One region of the Acidovorax sp. NN32 genome, then DNA from elsewhere that is predicted to be linked to it. Evidence: predicted binding sites of a transcription regulator. Region 1 holds the regulator's gene; each other region holds the start of a gene.
What was found. Region 1 encodes FNR, which switches genes on or off when oxygen is low (the NO sensors DNR and NnrR bind a similar motif). Its sites were predicted from a motif close to TTGATNNNNATCAA; they were not measured.

Region 1 (5,918 bases):
GGCTGGACAATGGGCCCTGGACCTTCGAGAAGGTTCGCAAGAAGTTTTTCAAGCAGGTCATCTGGATTGCCGTGGCGTTGTGGACGGGGTTCACGTTCGTGGGCTATTTCGTGCCCATCCGCGAACTCGGGGCAGAGCTGCTGGCGGTGCAGGGTGGCTGGCAGATTTTCTGGGTACTGTTCTATGGCTTTGCCACCTATGGCAATGCCGGCTATATGCGCGAACAGGTGTGCAAATACATGTGTCCCTATGCGCGCTTTCAGAGCGCCATGTTTGACAAGGACACGCTGATCGTTACCTACGACCCAGAACGCGGTGAGCAGCGTGGGCCGCGCAAGAAGAACATCGACTACAAGGCCCAGGGGTTGGGCGATTGCATTGACTGCTCGCTGTGTGTGCAGGTGTGCCCCGTGGGCATCGACATTCGCAAGGGCTTGCAGTACGAATGCATCGGCTGCGGCCTGTGCGTGGACGCCTGCAATACCGTGATGGACAAGATGCAGTATCCGCGCGGGCTCATCCGGTTTTCTACGCAGAACGGCGTGGCCAAACGGTGGAGTCAGTCGCAGATCCTGCGCCGCGTGCTGCGGCCGCGTGTGCTGATATACAGCGCGGTCCTGGTGGCCCTGTGCGTAGGCATGATGGCCAGCCTTGTCACACGCACGCCCTTGAAGGTGGATGTGGTGCGTGATCGGGCGGCGCTGTCGCGCATCGTGGCGGGTGGAAAGCTGGAGAACATCTACCGCCTGCAGATCATGAACGCCACTGAAGGCCCCCAGCGCTATCGCATCAGTGTGCGTGGCCTTGAAGGGCTGGAAGTCGCTTCTGATGCCGAGGTGGACATCGGTGCGGCGGAGTCCCGGTGGGTGGCCGTCCGTTTGCAGATACCCTATGGATCAGCCCCTTCAGGATCACATGCCGTGCAGTTCGATGTCCAGGCTTTGAGCGCGGACGCCCATGTGAGCGAGAAATCCGTGTTTCTGGTGCCGCGATAACGCAGCGCGCGCCCGGGTGCAAGACCTTCGCGGGTCTTGCTTTGAGCAAGATAATTTTTGAGGAGTAAGCACCATGCCATCCAGTTCCGCCCTCGGCACTGCCCCTTCTGCCGCTGCACCCTGGTGGAGGTTTGGCCATGTGTGGCTGATCATCGCCGGTCCCGTGATCGTGATCATTGCAGGGTTTGTGACCCTGTGGCTCGCGATATCGCGCCCCGACCCTGTAGTCGCGGAAGATTATTACCGCCAGGGCATCGAGATCAACAAGACACTGGCCACCCCAGAAAAAAGCCTGTTGCCAGCCATGAAGGGCCGCAACCACGCTGCCACCCCGGTCCAGGACCAGCCGCGCTGAACCCACCTGGCCGGGCGGCATGCCTGCACGGCCTTACCAGGAGACAAACCAATGTGGATGCAACGCGTGATGTGGATTGCCTGGCCGGCCTTTTTGATGGCCGGTGTGATGGAAATGCTGGTTTTTGCGATGGTGGATCCGCAAGACCTGCACTGGTTTGGGCAGCCGTTGGCATTGTCACGGCAGGGCGTGTACACGCTTGCCTTTTTTGCGTTCTGGATGATCACGATGGCATCCAGCGCGTTGACCACGCTGCTGGCGATGTCACCGTTTGAACTTAACCGTTGCCCGGTTCCCGAAGGCGAACGTCCCGATGACTGCCGCAAGACATCATCGTGCCCTTGAGCGGTAGTGCCACCTATTGGCTAAGGTCAATGTGGTAAGGACTGCCAGGATGGCAGACCACAGCAGGTTCAGTGGCAGGCTTGCTGGTTGTTCACGATGCGCTTGAGGGCCTCGGTCTCCAGGATGCGCACATGGCGCTGCTTGACCTCGACAATGCCTTCTTCCACAAACTTGGAGAAGGTGCGGCTCACGGTTTCGAGCTTGAGGCCCAGGTAGCTACCGATCTCTTCGCGGGTCATGCGCAGCACGAGCTCGGACTGCGAGAACCCCCGGGCGTGCAGGCGCTGAACCAGGTTGAGCAGGAACGCAGCCAGGCGCTCCTCAGCGCGCATGCTGCCCAAGAGCAGCATCACGCCATGCTCGCGGACAATCTCGCGGCTCATGATCTTGTGCACATGGTGCTGCAAGGCGGTGACTTCGCGGGACAGCTCTTCGATGCGGTCAAACGGCATGACGCAGACTTCCGCGTCTTCCAGGGCCACCGCATCGCAGGTGTGGTGGTCATTCACGATGCCATCAAGGCCGATGATCTCGCCTGCCATCTGAAAACCCGTGACCTGGTCACGCCCGTCTTCGGTGGCTACACATGTTTTGAAGAAGCCGGTTCGAATGGCATAGAGCGAGGTGAAGGATTCGCCGTTGCGGAAAAGGGTTCCACCGCGTTTGATCTTGCGGCGAACGGCAACGACCTCGTCAATGCGTTGCAGCTGTTCCTCGCTCAGCCCCACCGGCATGCACAGCTCGCGCAGGTTGCAGTTGGAGCAGGCGACTTTGATGGTGAGCGGGTTCATAGGCACAGAGGCTGGGTAAGGTTTGAGCATATCGCCCCATATGCCTAACAGGCTGGGCCTTTGGTTGCGGGTGGGCGACTGATGTGCATCAAATTGTCGCTGTTCGTCCCGGCCCATCACTTGATGCAGGTCAAGGACATGGAGTGCAGCTTACGGCACAGTCGAAGTGTACGCAAGGAATTTGCCCATGACCGCTGTTTCGCCCGAGCTGCTGCGCCGTTTCGACGTGCCAGGGCCCCGTTATACCTCTTACCCAACAGCTGACCGTTTCGTCGAGGCCTTTGGGCAGGACGACTACGCGCTTGCCTTGGAGCAGCGCAGGCTGGGCTCCATGACGAAGGCCTTGCCGCTGTCTTTGTACGTGCACATCCCCTTTTGCGAGTCCCTTTGTTACTACTGCGCCTGCAACAAGATCATCACCAAACACCATGATCGGGCAGAGGTGTATTTGCGGTATTTGAGCCGCGAGATTGACTTGCACACAGCACACTGCGGCACGGGGCAGGTGGTGAGTCAGCTTCACCTGGGTGGTGGCACGCCCACTTTTCTATCGGACGAGGGCTTGCGGGAGCTGATGGGCATGCTCAAACGCAGCTTTTCGTTGGCGCCGGGCGGGGAGTATTCGATTGAGGTGGACCCTCGCACCGTCAATGCGGACCGCCTTGCAGTGCTGGCGGAACTGGGGTTCAACCGACTGAGCTTTGGGGTGCAGGATTTCGATCCCGAGGTTCAAAAGGCCGTTCACCGCATACAGCCTGCCGAGCAGGTGTTTTCGCTGGTGGAGTCCGCACGTTCGCTGGGTTTTGAATCCATCAATGTGGATTTGATCTACGGCCTGCCTCGGCAGACGCCAGAGTCGTTTGACCGCACGCTGGCCCAGGTTACGCAGCTGCGGCCTGACCGTATCGCGTTGTACGCGTATGCCCATCTGCCAGAACGTTTCAAGCCTCAGCGCCGTATTGTTTCGGCCGAGTTGCCAGCGGCTGCAGGCAAGGTGTCGATGCTCTCCCGTTCGCTGGACGCCTTCATGGATGCTGGGTACGTGTATGTGGGCATGGACCACTTTGCATTGCCTGAGGATGCATTGGCAGTCGCCAAGCGCCAGGGGCGTCTGCACCGCAACTTCCAGGGCTACAGTACGCAACCTGATTGCGACCTGATCGGCCTGGGGGTGTCTGCGATTGGCCGGGTCGGAGCCACCTACAGCCAAAATGCCAAGACCCTGGATGAGTATTACGATTTTCTGAATCAGGGGCGCCTGCCCGTCGTTCGTGGGTTGGCCCTGACGCGCGACGATCTTGTGCGCCGCGCCGTCATCATGGCCTTGATGTGCCAAGGCGAGCTGTTGTTTGAGCCCATGGAGCAAGCGTGGTTGATCGACTTTCGCCACTACTTCTCTGCGGAGCTGGCGCAACTGGAAACCATGGCCGAGCAGGGGCTTGTGGTGGTGCGGCCCGATGGGGTCGAGGTCACTGCCATGGGCTGGTTCTTTGTGCGTGGCATTGCCATGGTCTTTGACCGTTACCTGCAGGCTGACCGCAACCGCGCCCGTTTTTCGCGCATCATCTGATCCTCATGATTGCTACGGTCGCCTCAACCGCCTTGCTGATGGGGCTCGTTGGCGGGTCCCATTGTTTGGTCATGTGTTCTGCGCCTTGTGGGGCATTGATCGGGCAGGGCGGTGTGGGCATGGCGTCCACAGCCGGTGGCGATGCGCAGCCACAGGCAACTCCCCCGACGGTGCAGACAGTGCAGTGGGTGCCCCGTGGCGGTGTCATTCGGCGCGCCGTCGCTTTTCATGCTGGCCGCTTGGCCGGGTACGCTGTGGCGGGTGGCTTGGCTGCATGGGCCATGGACAGCCTGGCATGGTTGACCCAGCAAACCGTGGCACTTCGCCCTGCGTGGACCCTGATGCATGTTGCGGTGATGGCGTGGGGTTTGATGATGGTGATCCAGGCGCGCCAGCCCCTGTGGGTAGAGCAGGCGGGCCGTACCGTATGGGCGCGTGTGCGGCCTCTGGTCAGTGCACCAGGCGGGGTTCTGGTTGCTGGTGGGCTTTGGGCCTTGATGCCCTGTGGCCTGCTCTATTCCGCGCTGCTCGTGGCTGCGCTGAGCGGAGGGCCTCTGGAAGGGGCGCTCAGCATGGCGCTTTTTGGCCTGGGCAGTGGTGTGTGGCTGGTGGGTGGGCCCTTGGTGTGGATTCGGCTGAAAGCAGGGGTCAATGCGAAACGTGCGGACTGGGGAACGCGCATCGCAGGAGGTTTGCTGTGCGCAGTGGCCAGCTGGGCACTCTGGATGGACCTGATCTACAAACCGTCGTTGTGGTGCCGCTAGCCAGCAGTTCCCCGATTCGCAAGCTGCGGTGCGACGGGGTTCGGGAGGCCTCGTAAATCCATGTCTATACAAGGGTGATCAACGCTTGCCCTTGGTGAGAAAGGCAAGTGTTGCCGTGCCGCTGCGGCGCAGGCGCACTCCTTCGACAAGACCCTCGATCTGGCGATAATCTGTGTAACTATTGGTGGCATTGACGTCGCCATGTTTCACACGCCTTGAAGTGAACTCCTCCATCCTCATCGACATCAGCCAACTGCGTGTCGGCATGTACATCCAGCTCGACGTGGGTTGGTTGCACCATCCGTTCCCGGTGAGCAGCTTTCGTGTGGCGGCAGCGGAGCAGATTGCCACCTTGCGTGAGCTGGGGCTCACCGAGGTGCGGTACTTTCCCAAAAAGAGCGATCCAGAACTGAGGGAACTCGTGCCTGCAGCCTGGAGCGTGCCGGAAATGAAGGCATCGTCTTCGAGTGCTCCTGAGGCTGCGACAGCTACTGCCACGGTGGACCCAGAGGCGCAGCGCAGGCGTGAATTGCTGGAGGCCCAGAACCGGACGCTGGCGGCCTGCAATCAGCGGTTTGGGGAGGCCACGCGGCAATACCAGGCGCTGGAGCGTGTCGTCTCGGAGCACCCCGACCAGGCCCGGACCAAAGGCGAAACGCTGGTGTCAGGTTGCGTGGCCGAACTCCTGGAAAACGGTGATTCTGTCATCCGGCTGTTGTCGGAAGGTGTGGGCGAGCGCAATGCCCTGCACCCGATCAACGTGATGGTGATCTCTTTGCTGCTGGGCCGTGCGTTGGGCATGAAAAGCGCCGAGCTGCACGACCTTGGCATTGCCGCGCTCATTCATGATCTGGGTAAGCTCAAGCTGCCGCCGAATCTCAGGCAACCTACGCCCTCCATGATTCCGATGGAGCGTACGCGTTACGAGACCCATGTGGCTGAGTCCGTGACACTGGCCACGCGCATGGGGCTGCCCGAACCTGTGATTACCGCCGTTGCTCGGCACCATGAGATGGCCGATGGCAGTGGGTTTCCACTGCGGTTGTCGGGGTCCGATCTGGGGCGCGCGAGCCAGGTGCTCGCCCTCGTCAATCGCTA
Region 2 (5,918 bases), 2.6 Mb from region 1:
TGCCGGTCTGGCCGTTGCTGGCGCTCCAGCGCTCGGCGCGGGCGCCCAGAACGGCCTTCCACTTCGGCGCAATCTTCCAGGTGTCTTGCGCCCACAAGCCAATGAGCTGGGTGTCGCCGTTGAAGGCCTGGTTGCGGGCGCCTGCATCACCGCTGATCCAGTTCGTCGTGGCGTTCTCCACGGTGCGCAGCTGGTAGCTGTCGCGCTGCAGGCCAAAGTCCACGATGTGCGCGCCCTGCACCCCATCGGGCCGCCAGGTGCCTTTGGCGGCCAGCGTGTTCCAGCCCGTGCCCTTGTTGTTGACGATGCGCCCTGCCCCGCCGTTGAGCGCTGCAGGCAGCGCGACGGTGGCAGCGCGCAGGGTGTCGGTCTGGTAGTCGTACAGGCTGGCGGCCACTTCCCAGTCAAACACGCCCTGCGTGCGGCTCTTGAGCGACAGGCCGTGCATGAAATGCGTGAGGTCTTCGTTGGACACATTGAAGTCCGTAGGCGCGAGCGCAAACGAGCGGCCATTGATGTTGACCGTGCCGCCGTACACCGCATTGCCGTTGGCGTCGCGCAGGTAGCTGGTGGGCCGCCCCTCGGATGCGTTGTGCCACCAGCCAAAGGTGTAGGCGGCGCGCACGGTGGGCGAGAAGTCGTAGGCGATCTTGGCCTTGATGTGGTCTTGCTGCGTGTGGTACTGGGTGGCAGTGCCCAGCAGGTACCAAGGCTGGTTGCTGCGGTTGTTGCCCAGCACCGCGCCCGTCACCGGCGTGCCTGCATTGCCCACGGCGCCTGCAGACACAAGGCGCGTGGGGAAGGTGAGCGGCTGGCCCTCGCTGTCGGTCTTGTTGAAGTTGAGGAACCAGGACCAGTCGCCGTTCTTGTTGCCGACGGACGCGCTGACCTGCTTGCCCGCGTAAGTGGCATTGGTGTTGTAGAGGTCAAAGGGCTGGTGCTGGTAGCTGACCTGACCGTGGGCTTCAAACTTCGTCGGCATGCGCGTGACGTAATCCACCACCGCGCCCACCGAGTTGCCTGCGTAGGCGGCCGAAAACGGGCCGTAGAGCACGTCCACGCGCTCGATCTCCTCGGGCGTGACCAGCATCCAGCGCGGCGCGTTGGTGGGGCCGTTGCCGAGGTAATTGCTCAGCAGAATGCCGTCGGCAAACACCATGGAGCGTGCCGGGTTGCCCGTGCCCGAGGCGCGCGTGGATAGCACGGCGTGGTTGTAGTCGCCGATGTAGCGCTTGCGCACCAGCAGGCTGGGCAGGTACTTGAGGGCGTCTTCGCTGTCGGTGGCGTTGATCGAATGCTCGATCTGCTCGCGCGTCACGCCCTCGATGGTGGTGGGAATCTGCGTGGGCAGCGAGGTGGGCTGGCCGCCGCTGATGGTGACCACGCCCAGTTCCTTGACGGGGGCATTGCTGTTGCCAGTGCTGTCGGCGGTCTGGGCCAACGCGGAAACGCCCACGCAGAGTGCGAGGGGAAAGGCACTGGCCACGGCCAGCGCCATGCGACTTTTGCGCATGGGAACTCCTGAATTTCGAGCCAAATAGGCTGCCAGCGCTTATCCATCAAGCGCAAACAGCTATTAAAAATATAGCAATTTCAGGAGAAGGCGGGGGGCCCACGCGGCGGCAGCGGCGCGGCGGTGCGCGCAGCAATGTGAGCGGCAGGAATGGGGCGCAGGGCATGCGCCAGGGGGTGGACCACAGGCAGCTGGGCCTGCGACACGGGAGGCGGAGCGCCGACATGCGCGCACAGGGGGCAGTCCAGCGTGTGGCTGGACATCTCCTTGGCGCCGTCATCGGTCTTGACCAGCAGCTTGATGGCGCCCGAGCCCGAACAGATCAGTTCCATCGCCTGCGGATTGACCAGCGGCGACGCTACCGCCACGCCGATGGACAACACAAACCACGCCAGCACAAGGCGGGCGAGCCAGCGAAGGCTGCGAATGGTTTGCAGGGAGGGCATGGGTGCGAATTGTAGGGGGCCTGGGTGCGCACCCCTTGACCGGGGTCATCTGCGCGACGGACTGCGCCCCCGCCCCCACCTAGGATGCGTGCTGCATTCACCACCACAACGGAGACGCCACCATGCTCACACTCTGCGGCTTTTCGGCCAGCAACTACTACAACAAGATCAAACTCGCCTTGCTCGAAAAGGGCCTGCCCTTCACCGAAGAACTGGCCTGGGTGGGCGAGACCGACCGCAGCGCCAGCCCGCTGGGCAAGGTGCCCTACCTGCGCACGCCCGAGGGGCCGCTGTGCGAATCGGCCGTGATGGCGGACTACATCGAGGCAGCCCACCCACAGCCAGCGCTGATCCCCGCCAACCCCTACCAGGCCGCCAAGGTGCGCGAGCTGATCACCTTTCTGGAGTTGCATCTGGAGCTGGTGGCTCGCAACCTGTATCCCCAGGCGTTTTTTGGCGGAACCGTGAGCGACACCGCCAAGGAAAAAGTGGGAGCGCAGCTTGAGAAAAACATTGCCGCCTTCGGTCAGCTTGCGAAGTTCAGCCCCTACGTGGGCGGCGACGCCTTCACCCTGGCCGACTGCGCCGCCATCGTGCACCTGCCGCTGGTCAGCTCGGCCACCAAGATCATCTACGGCCGCGACTACCTGGCCGATCTGCCTGTGCGCGAGTACCTCACGCGCATGGCAGAGCGCCCCCACGTGCAGCGCGTGAACGCCGATCGCAAGACCAACACCGCTGAAATGCTGGCGCGGCCGCCCAAGCGCTAAGACCCTGTTCTAAACCCGCCCCCAGGCGCTGGGTCTTCATCCCTTGACCTTGGTCAACCGAGGTCATCGCGCACAAGCGCACCATGCAGGTATCCGATCACCCTTGAGGAGACACCGCATGGACAAGACCCAGGCCGCCCCATTCCGCCAACAATTGCTGGCCCAGCAATCCGAGCTGCTGGCCCAGTTGGCCGCGCAGCGCGGGGGCGTCATCGGCCGCGCCGAGGCCGCTGCCGACCACTTTGGTCAGCCCGAGGACCCGCGTGCCCAGCTCGCCACCGAGCGTGAACTGGAGTTTGCGCTGGACGAGCGCGAAACCACCCACCTGGCCGCCGTGGAAGCCGCTTTGGCCCGCATTGAAGCGGGTACGTACGGCGAATGCACAGACTGTGGCACCCACATCACCGCCGCACGCCTGCACGCCACCCCCGAGGCCGCACGCTGCGTGCATTGCCAGGAAAAGGCCGAGCAACACCGCCGTGCTGCGTGAGTTCGCTCACGCATTCAGGCCCCTTTTCCCTTCTTTCCCCGTTTTTTTCGTCACTTCAAGAAAGCCGATTCATGAGCACTTTTCACGCAGTAGTCTGGATGGACCAGTCCGAAGCCCACGTGGTGATGTTCGACCGCGAGCATGCCGAGGCCCAGCGCATCAAGTCCCGCAGCCACCACAAGCACCAGGGCAAAGCCGACGACCTCACCGCTTTCTTTGCCGACGTCGCCCAGGCCTTGGCCGACACGCGTGAAGTGCTGCTGGCTGGCCCGGGCCTGGTACGCAACCAGTTCCGCGACTGGGCGGCTAAGCACCATGCTGCGGTGGCCGATGTGGTGGTGGACTCTGTGGCTGCAGACCACCCGACCGACGCCCAACTGGTGGCCATGGCGCGCCAGTATTTCAAGAAATTTGACAACATGGCCGCCGACCCGTCGGTCGCCTGACAGGCCTCCAGGCCGCGCCCGCAGCGCAGCCTTGGCTGCTATCCTTTGCGGGATGCGCAGCCTCTTTCACCTCGCCTTTCACGTCACCGACCTGGATGCCGCGCGCCGCTTTTATGGCGGCGTGCTGGGCTGCCAGGAAGGCCGAAGCACCGATACCTGGGTGGACTTCGATTTTTTTGGCCACCAGATCTCGTTGCACTTGGGCACCCCGTTTGCCAGTGCCCGCACCGGCCATGTGGGCGACCACCTGGTACCCATGCCGCACTTTGGCGCCATCATGGAATTGCCCGACTGGCATGCGCTGGCCGCACGGCTGAAGGCCGCCGGCACCGCCTTCGTGCTGGAGCCGCAGGTGCGCTTTGAAGGCCAGCCCGGCGAACAGTGGACGATGTTCTTCCACGACCCCAGCGGCAATCCGATCGAGATCAAGGGCTTTCGCTCACTGGACGCGGTGTACGCATCGTGAGCTACACCTTCGCGTCCGCCACCATCCTGCTCCTGCTGATCACCGATCCGCTCGGCAACATCCCCATCTTTGCCAACGCCCTGCGCGGCGTGGCGCCCGAGCGCCGGGCGCGGGTGATCCTGCGGGAGGTGCTGATTGCGTTTGCGCTGCTGCTGGTGTTTCTGTTTTTCGGGGCGCAGTTTCTGCAGGTGATGAACCTGAGCGATTTGTCGTTGCAGATTGCGGGTGCGGTGGTGCTGTTTCTGATCGCGCTGCGCATGATTTTTCCGTCGGCTGACGGCCCACAGGCGGAGCTGCCGGGCGAACCCTTGATCGTGCCGCTGGCCATCCCTGCCTTGGCGGGCCCATCAGCGCTCGCCACTGTCATGCTGCTGGTGGCCCAGGCGCCGGAACGCCGCTGGGAATGGGTGGGCGCGCTGTGCGTCACCATGGCCGTGTGCGCCGTGGTGTTGCTGATGGCAGAACGCATCCAGCGCCTGGTGGGCGAACGCGTGGTGATGGCGTTTGAACGCCTGATGGGCCTGATCCTGGTCGCCATCTCGGTAGAGATGCTGATCCGGGGAATCAAGCAGCTCGCGCAGCAGCTGTAGCAGCCCCGCGCACGCAAAACTGATGGAGGGCGGGCCAGAGCCGCCCCCGGAGCACTGGCATGCGCCCGCAACTGCAGAGCGCAACCGGTGTGCGGTCTCAACGGCGTTGCAGCAGCGGGATCGAACCCAGTGCGAACACCGAGTTGGGCACGCCCACCCGCGCCATCAAGGGGCGTGGCTTGGCGCTCAGCTTGGGGCGAGGGGCTGCAGGGGCCATTTCCTCGGCCACCACACCCTTGGCATGCTGCTGCGCCACAAGGTCTTGCAAAGTCACCGACTGCAAGTACTCCATCACCCGTGCGTTGAAGGTGGACCAGAGTTCGCCCGTCATCGACTTGACTTGCGCAGCCTGGCCGGCACCCAGGCTTTGCAGATCGTCGGTCTTGAGGTTCTCGACCGCCAGGATGATCTCGGCCACTGAGATCTGGTCTGTGTTTCGGGCAAGGGTGTAACCGCCACCCGGGCCGCGTGTGCTGTCCACGAGCCCGGCACGGCGCAAGGCGCTGAACAGCTGCTCCAGGTACGACAGCGAGGTACCCTGCCGGGCGCTGATCGTCGAAAGCGCTACCGGCCGCATCTTCTGGCGCAGCGCCAGGTCGGTCATTGCCGATACCGCAAGTTGTCCTCGGGTGGTAATCCGCATCGTTGCTACTCCTTGTGAACGTTGACAGTTCCAGACCGCAGCACCAATGGCTGCGGAAAGGGGCCAAGCGTTCAATGTAGGCGGTTTAATACTTCGCGTATATTCGTTTTATCAACGTTGATTGATCGTTTTTTACGAAGCATTTATCACCATGAACTTCAAGCATCTGCGGTATTTCTGGACGGTTGCAAAGGCCGGAGGGGTGATGCGGGCAGGCGAGCAGCTGCACACCACGCCCCAGACGCTTTCTGGGCAGATCAAACAGCTGGAGGAATGGCTAGGCCACGACCTCTTTCGCAAGCGGGGGCGTGGGCTGGAGCTCACCAGCGAGGGTCGTGTCGCCCTGGGTTACGCGGAGCAGATTTTTACGCTGGGGGACGAGCTGGAAAAATCGATCCGCCTCTCCCGCGGCCACGCCAAACCGCTGGAATTTCGCGTGGGGGTTGCAGACTCGATCGCGAAGTCCGTGGCCTATCACCTTCTGGAACCCGCCTTGGGCATGCCTGAACAGGTGCACATGACCTGCCAGGAAGGAAAATTTCCAGAACTCATCG
Region 3 (5,918 bases), 470 kb from region 1:
CTGCGGGTGGGAACACTGCCATCGCCACCCGCGATGCTGCCACCTGCCATTGGCAAGGCGGGCGCCTCCGGTCATCAGCGATCATTGGCGCCCGCTGACCCAGATCAGCCAGGTGGCGTGTGCCCAGCCACCGCCTGCACATTCCATGAACCGACGGAGACAAACCACACCATGATTCGCACCCTGCTTTCCTTCACTGCGATCGCTTTTGCCGTGGGCACCACCGCGCACGCCCAGGCACCCGCACCGGCTGCGGCCTACCCCACCAAGCCCATCCGCCTGATCGTGCCCTTCCCGCCCGGCGGCGGCACCGACATCCTCTCGCGCCTGGTGGCCACCAAGCTCACCGAAAGCGCCAAGTGGACCGTGGTGGCCGACAACAAGGCCGGCGCGGGCGGCACCATCGGCATTGGCGAAGCTGTCAAGGCCGCGCCCACGGGCTATGACCTGGTGATGGGCCAGAAGGACAACCTCGTGATTGGCCCCTGGCTGTACAAAAACCTGCCCTGGGACCCCACCAAGGACCTGACCGCCATCGCCCACGTGGCCTACACGCCCGTGGTCATCGCCACCAGCGTCAACTCCAAGTACAAAACGCTGGCCGACGTGGTGGCCGCCGCCAAGGCCTCGCCCGGCACCATCACCTATGGCTCGCCCGGCAACGGCACCTCCATCCACCTGGCAGGTGACCTGTTCGAGAAGGCCGCAGGCGTCAAGCTGAGCCACATCCCGTACAAAGGATCGAACCCCGCGTTGATGGATGCGCTGGCGGGCAACGTGGACCTGCTGGTCTCGTCCCTGCCCTCTGCCATGGGCCAGATCAAGGCAGGCAAGCTGCGTCCGCTGGCCGTCACGTCGGCCAAGCGCAGCTCGTCGCTGCCCGAAGTGCCCACCGTGGCCGAGTCGGGCTTCAAGGACTTTGATGTGAGCACCTGGTACGGCGTGTTTGCCCCAGCCGGTACACCCGCCGCCGTGGTGACCACCGTGAACGCTGAAATCAACAAGCTGCTGGCCACGCCCGACATGAAGGCCGCCATCCAGGCCCAGGGCGCCGAGCCCGAAGCCATGTCGCCCGCACAGTTTGGCACCCTGCTCAAGACCGACTACGCCAAGTGGAAGGGCATCGTGGAAGCCTCCGGCGCAAAGATTGAGTGACCCCCTGAGGCGCTTCGCGCCTTCCCCCTGAAGGGGGACGCACCCGGTGGCCTGGCGGAGCCAGATCCACGGGTGCACTGGTGGGAGGCGCGCCTGTTCCGCGAGCTGTGGGAAGCGGATGCGCAGCGTTATCGAGAACTGCCATGAAAAACGGCCCCGTAAGGAGCCGTTTTTTTAAGGAGCAACGCCCTCAGTCGCGCACCACCAGCACGGGGATGTGCACTACACCCAGCACGCGCTGCGTGACGCTGCCCAGCACCAGCTTTTCAAGGCCGCGCCGACCGTGGGAACCCATCACGATGAGGTCGGCGCCTGTGCTCTCCAGCGCGCGCAGGATGCCGTCGTGCACGGCATGGCCTTCGCCCACCACGGTGGTCACAGCCACACCGGCTTCGGCCATGGCTTTGCGCGTGGCTTCCAGGGCCGCGTTGGCTTCGGAGGTAGCGGCATTGATGTACTGCGCCTGGCCATACGCAAAATCGGCCCCCACGCCGGTGAAGGGATAGGGGTCTACCACATAGACCGCCGTCACGGCGCTGCCAAAGGTCTTGGCCAGCCCGGCCGCCTTGGACACGGCCAGCATCGAGGTGTTGGAACCATCGACTGGAACCAGAATGTGCTTGAACATGGTGCTCTCCTTGGGTTGATGGGTGAGTCAAGCTTGTGGCCCGACTTCTTGAACCAGAGTGTGAACCGCCACCATACCCCGCATCTTGATTCGCATCAAATCGGCTTCACACATGCGCTGCTGCAGGCGCTTGTGTTCAGGCTGCCGGGGTCTGCCCCACCACGTCCGCCCCCTGAAAGTTGCCTCGGCGGCAGGTGACCACCAGGGTGTCGCGGTACCCGCCTTCGGCCAACGGCTGAATGGGGGTGGACTCGTGGATCATGCGGGCATCGTCCAGCAGCAGCAAAGACCACGGCTCGGTCAGCGTAAAGCGCTGGCCGCTCGGGCCTGCGGCCTCGAACACGCGCGTCTCGCCGCCCTTGACGCCCTCGCGCCCCACCAGGAAGACGGCCACCAGGTCCACGCCATCGCGGTGCGCCCCCTCGGGCGTGGGCCGGCCAATGCCGTCGGTGGTGTCGATGCGGAACTGGTGCGCCTCGATGAACCAGGGCACGGGCGCCTCGGACGGAGCAAACACGGCATCGGACACCCCGGCCAGCGCAGCCAGCAGCTGCTGCCACACCGGCTGGGCCACGGTGGCAGCCTCCATGGGCGCAAACCAGCGCTCCATGCCGCCATGCAGCGCGTTGTATTCCACAGGTTGCCAGTGCGCCCGGTGCGGTGCCTGCTGCAGTTGCCCGCCCTGCACCACAAAACACGCATGGCGGCGGCGCCGGTAGCGGCCACCGTCCTTCAGAAAATCATCGGGCGGCAACGCCGCCCAGTCGCCATTCAGGGCCATCAGCGACGAAAGATCGCAGCCCACCCAGCGGGCCACATCGGCAGGCGACAAAACGGCGTAGCCCGCCTTGCGGAGCTGGCTCGCCACATCGGAGGGAGCCGTGAACGGAGGAGAAAAAGTGACTTGGGCCATAGAAGCCCGAGCTTAACCGCTGGCGCCGCAGGTCTTCTGCGGTGGCTCAAGCAAGGTGCGGCAGGGCCTGCACCTGCTTGGCACCCCGCAGTGCTGCGATCGGCCTTCCCCCTCAGTCGTTAGCCGTTAGCCATCAATCGCGGTTGCCGTGGCCCTTGCCGTTGCCATGGCCGCGCCCCCGGTCCTGGTCACGGTCGTGCTTGCCACCGTGGCGTTGGTCGTCGTCCCAGCGGCGGTCATCGCGGCCGTGGGCACGGGGTGGAGGGCCACGGCGTGGTGGTGGCTCCTGCACAAAATACACCGGCTGGTTGCAGGCGTTGTAGCGGCCACAGTGTTTGCCCCAGTTCTTGGCATGGCCGGGCGGCACATACAGGTAGATGGGTGCCCGTGGCACCACCACCGCCGGGCGGTGGATGATGACCGGCTCGGCGTAGATCAGCGGCGGTGGTGGCGCATTGCCGATGTTGATGCGGCCGTACACGCCGGGCGCCAGTTCGCCGCCCACGGTGGCGTTGACATAGGCCTGCGCGTGGGCGCCGCCAGCGGCTGCCAGCAGCAGCGCGGCCATCGCGCCAGACAGGAGAAGACGGAGTGAGTGCATCGTGGTCATGGTGGTGTTTTTCATGGGGGACTCCTTGTTTTTGCCACCCGGAGCCGCCACCCGTTGGGCGGCTGCGGTAGGCTGGCCCTGGTTTGTAACAAGGCCTGCCACACCCTACACCGCGCAAGGTGCACAGGATGTAAGGAAATGGCGACAGAACCCCTTGCCGGCCTCGCAGCGGTCAATTTTACAAGCAAAATTTGCTTCTAGCGCTTACCTATCAAGCGCTAGCAGCTATCAAAACAGAAGCACCCTCCAACAACAGACGGCCCTACACCACCGCCCCTGCCGGCGCCTCCCGCAGTGCGCTGGCAGGTCCGGGCCGCCCAAACAGGTAGCCCTGCCACATGTGGCAGCCCAGGCTGGCCAGCATGTCGCGCTGCTCGCAGGTTTCCACGCCTTCGGCAATCACGCCCAGGTCCAGGCTCTGGGCCAGGGTGACGATGGTGCGGGCAATGCTGGCATCGTTGGCGTCGGTGAGCAGGTCGCGCACAAAACTCTGGTCGATCTTGAGCTGGTCCAGCGGCAGGCGTTTGAGGTAGCTCAGGGACGAGTACCCGGTGCCGAAGTCGTCGAGCGAAAACCCCAGGCCCAGCGCCCGCAGCGTGGTCATGCGCTCGATCGTGTCCTCCACGTCGTCAAGCAGCAGGGTCTCGGTCAGCTCCAGCTTCAGGCGCTGCGGGTTGGCCCCCGTCTCTTCAAGCACGCCCAGCACCTCGTCCACAAAGTGCGGGTGGCGGAACTGGCGCGCGCTCACGTTGACGGCCAAGGTCCAGGGGGCGGTGGCCGGGTCTTTTTCCCACTCCACCAGCTGCAGACAGGCAGTGCGCAATATCCACGCCCCCAGCGGCACGATGAGGCCCGAGGCCTCGGCCACCGGAATGAACTCGGCCGGCGACACCAGCCCCCGCTGCGGGTGCTGCCAGCGCACCAGCGCCTCGGCCCCCACCATGCCGTGGGCTTGGCTGATCTGGGCCTGGTAGTGCAGCAGGAACTGGCCGTCACGCAAGGCCTCGCGCATCCCGGACTCCAGGGCCGTGCGCGCCGTGACGGCGGCCTGTGTGCGCGGATCAAAGAACCGCATCGTGTTGCGCCCGGCACCCTTGGCCTGGTACATGGCCATGTCGCCCCGCTTGAGCAGTTCGTCCACTGAGCCCTGCGCATCGGCATACAGCGCCACGCCGATGCTGCACGAGCTGTGGTACGTGTGCCCCCCGAGCGGATAGCCTTGCGCCAATGCGAGCAGCACCGCGCGCCCCACGGTTTCTGCCTGGGCGGCGGCTTCGTGGGCCTGTGGGCTCAGCCCCTCGATCAGCAGCACAAATTCGTCGCCCCCCAGCCGCGCCACGGTGTCGCCGCTGCGCACACAGCCGCCCAGGCGGGCCGCCACCTGGCGCAAGAGCTGGTCACCAAACTCGTGGCCCTGCGTATCGTTCAGATCCTTGAAGTTGTCCAGGTCCACAAACAGCAGCGCCCCGCCCGCACCGGAGCGCGCCGAGGTGGCCAGGCTGTGCTGCAGGCGGTCGTTCATGAGGCGGCGGTTGGGCAGACCGGTGAGCGGGTCGTAGAACGCGAGCAGGCGGATCTCCTCCTCGGCCGCCTTGCGGTGCGAGATGTCGGTCAGCGTGCCCACATAGTGCGTGACCTCGCCTTGTGCAGAACGCACAGCCGTCACCGTGATCCACGCGGGGTACACCTCGCCGTTCTTGCGCCGGTTCCACACTTCGCCCTGCCAGGCACCGGTGCTGCGCAGCGCACTGTGCAGGCCTTCGTAAAACTGCGCATCGTGGCGGCCAGACTGCAGCAATGCGGGGGTCTGGCCCACGAGCTCCTCCACCGTATACCCCGTGAGGCGTGCATACGACTGGTTGGCCTTGAGGATGCGCTGGTCCGGCCCCGTCACCACCATGCCCTCGAAGGACTCGAACACGGACGCCGCAATCCGCAACGACTCCTCGGCCCGGCGGCGCTCTGTGATGTCGGTGGAGATACCGCACAGCGCGTGGATGCTGCCGTCGGGCAGGCGAAGGGGAATCTTGACCGACAGGTAGGCACGGGTCACGCCATCGGCCAGGTGGGTATTGACCTCTTCCACCTCCAGCCGCTCGCCGTGCTCCAGCACGCGCCGGTCGTTCTCCTGGATCTGTACGGCAGTGGCCTGGTCAAAAAAAGCCGTGTCATCCTGCCCCACCACCTCGCTCGCGGGCCGCCCGAACAGCTCCAGGATATGGTGGTTCGCATACTGGTAGCGATAGTCCCGCCCCTTGATGTAGATGAAGGCACCCACGCTGTCGAGAATGGCCGCCAGCTTCTGCTCGCTGACCTGAAGGTGGCGTGTGCGCTCCTGCACCTTGCGCTGCAGCACCACGGCAGAGAGCGCGGCCAGCAGCCCGAACAGCGACAGCCCCGCCACACCCCACCACACCCAGGGGGGAATGCGCGCGCCCTGCTCCTGCCCGCCCCAGCGGCGCAGAACCTGGGTGTATTGCGTGTCGGCACCGCTGCGCCAGTCCTGCACTGATCGATCAATGGCATCCAGCACATCGGCGTTGCGTCCGAGGCCGGTGGCAAAGTACAAGGTGGCGGGCTGGAACACGATGCCCGAATCCGCCAGCCCATAT

Region 2: a site for FNR is predicted at 2,773-2,786, ahead of ACT89O_RS22145 (TraR/DksA family transcriptional regulator). Genes of this name have one in related genera too.
Region 3: a site for FNR is predicted at 1,869-1,882, ahead of ACT89O_RS11875 (universal stress protein). Genes of this name have one in related genera too.

What each region holds. Positions count from the first base shown of each region.
Region 1 covers NZ_CP199679.1:2,058,277-2,064,194, forward strand. Annotated here, with positions in the region: gene ccoG (cytochrome c oxidase accessory protein CcoG) at 1-995, shown strand, start outside; gene ACT89O_RS09530 (FixH family protein) at 1,069-1,350, shown strand; gene ACT89O_RS09535 (hypothetical protein) at 1,402-1,695, shown strand; gene fnr (fumarate/nitrate reduction transcriptional regulator Fnr) at 1,764-2,486, opposite strand; gene hemN (oxygen-independent coproporphyrinogen III oxidase) at 2,674-4,056, shown strand; gene ACT89O_RS09550 (sulfite exporter TauE/SafE family protein) at 4,062-4,820, shown strand; gene ACT89O_RS09555 (hypothetical protein) at 4,899-5,030, opposite strand; gene ACT89O_RS09560 (HD-GYP domain-containing protein) at 5,041-5,918, shown strand, end outside.
Region 2 covers NZ_CP199679.1:4,800,763-4,806,680, forward strand. Annotated here, with positions in the region: gene ACT89O_RS22130 (TonB-dependent receptor) at 1-1,513, opposite strand, end outside; gene ACT89O_RS22135 (DUF2946 family protein) at 1,594-1,959, opposite strand; gene ACT89O_RS22140 (glutathione S-transferase) at 2,082-2,729, shown strand; gene ACT89O_RS22145 (TraR/DksA family transcriptional regulator) at 2,848-3,219, shown strand; gene ACT89O_RS22150 (hypothetical protein) at 3,291-3,665, shown strand; gene ACT89O_RS22155 (VOC family protein) at 3,718-4,131, shown strand; gene ACT89O_RS22160 (MarC family protein) at 4,128-4,721, shown strand; gene ACT89O_RS22165 (Rrf2 family transcriptional regulator) at 4,819-5,364, opposite strand; gene nhaR (transcriptional activator NhaR) at 5,516-5,918, shown strand, end outside.
Region 3 covers NZ_CP199679.1:2,528,894-2,534,811, reverse strand. Annotated here, with positions in the region: gene ACT89O_RS11880 (tripartite tricarboxylate transporter substrate binding protein) at 172-1,155, shown strand; gene ACT89O_RS11875 (universal stress protein) at 1,346-1,783, opposite strand; gene ACT89O_RS11870 (2OG-Fe dioxygenase family protein) at 1,920-2,696, opposite strand; gene ACT89O_RS11865 (hypothetical protein) at 2,830-3,321, opposite strand; gene ACT89O_RS11860 (EAL domain-containing protein) at 3,569-5,918, opposite strand, start outside.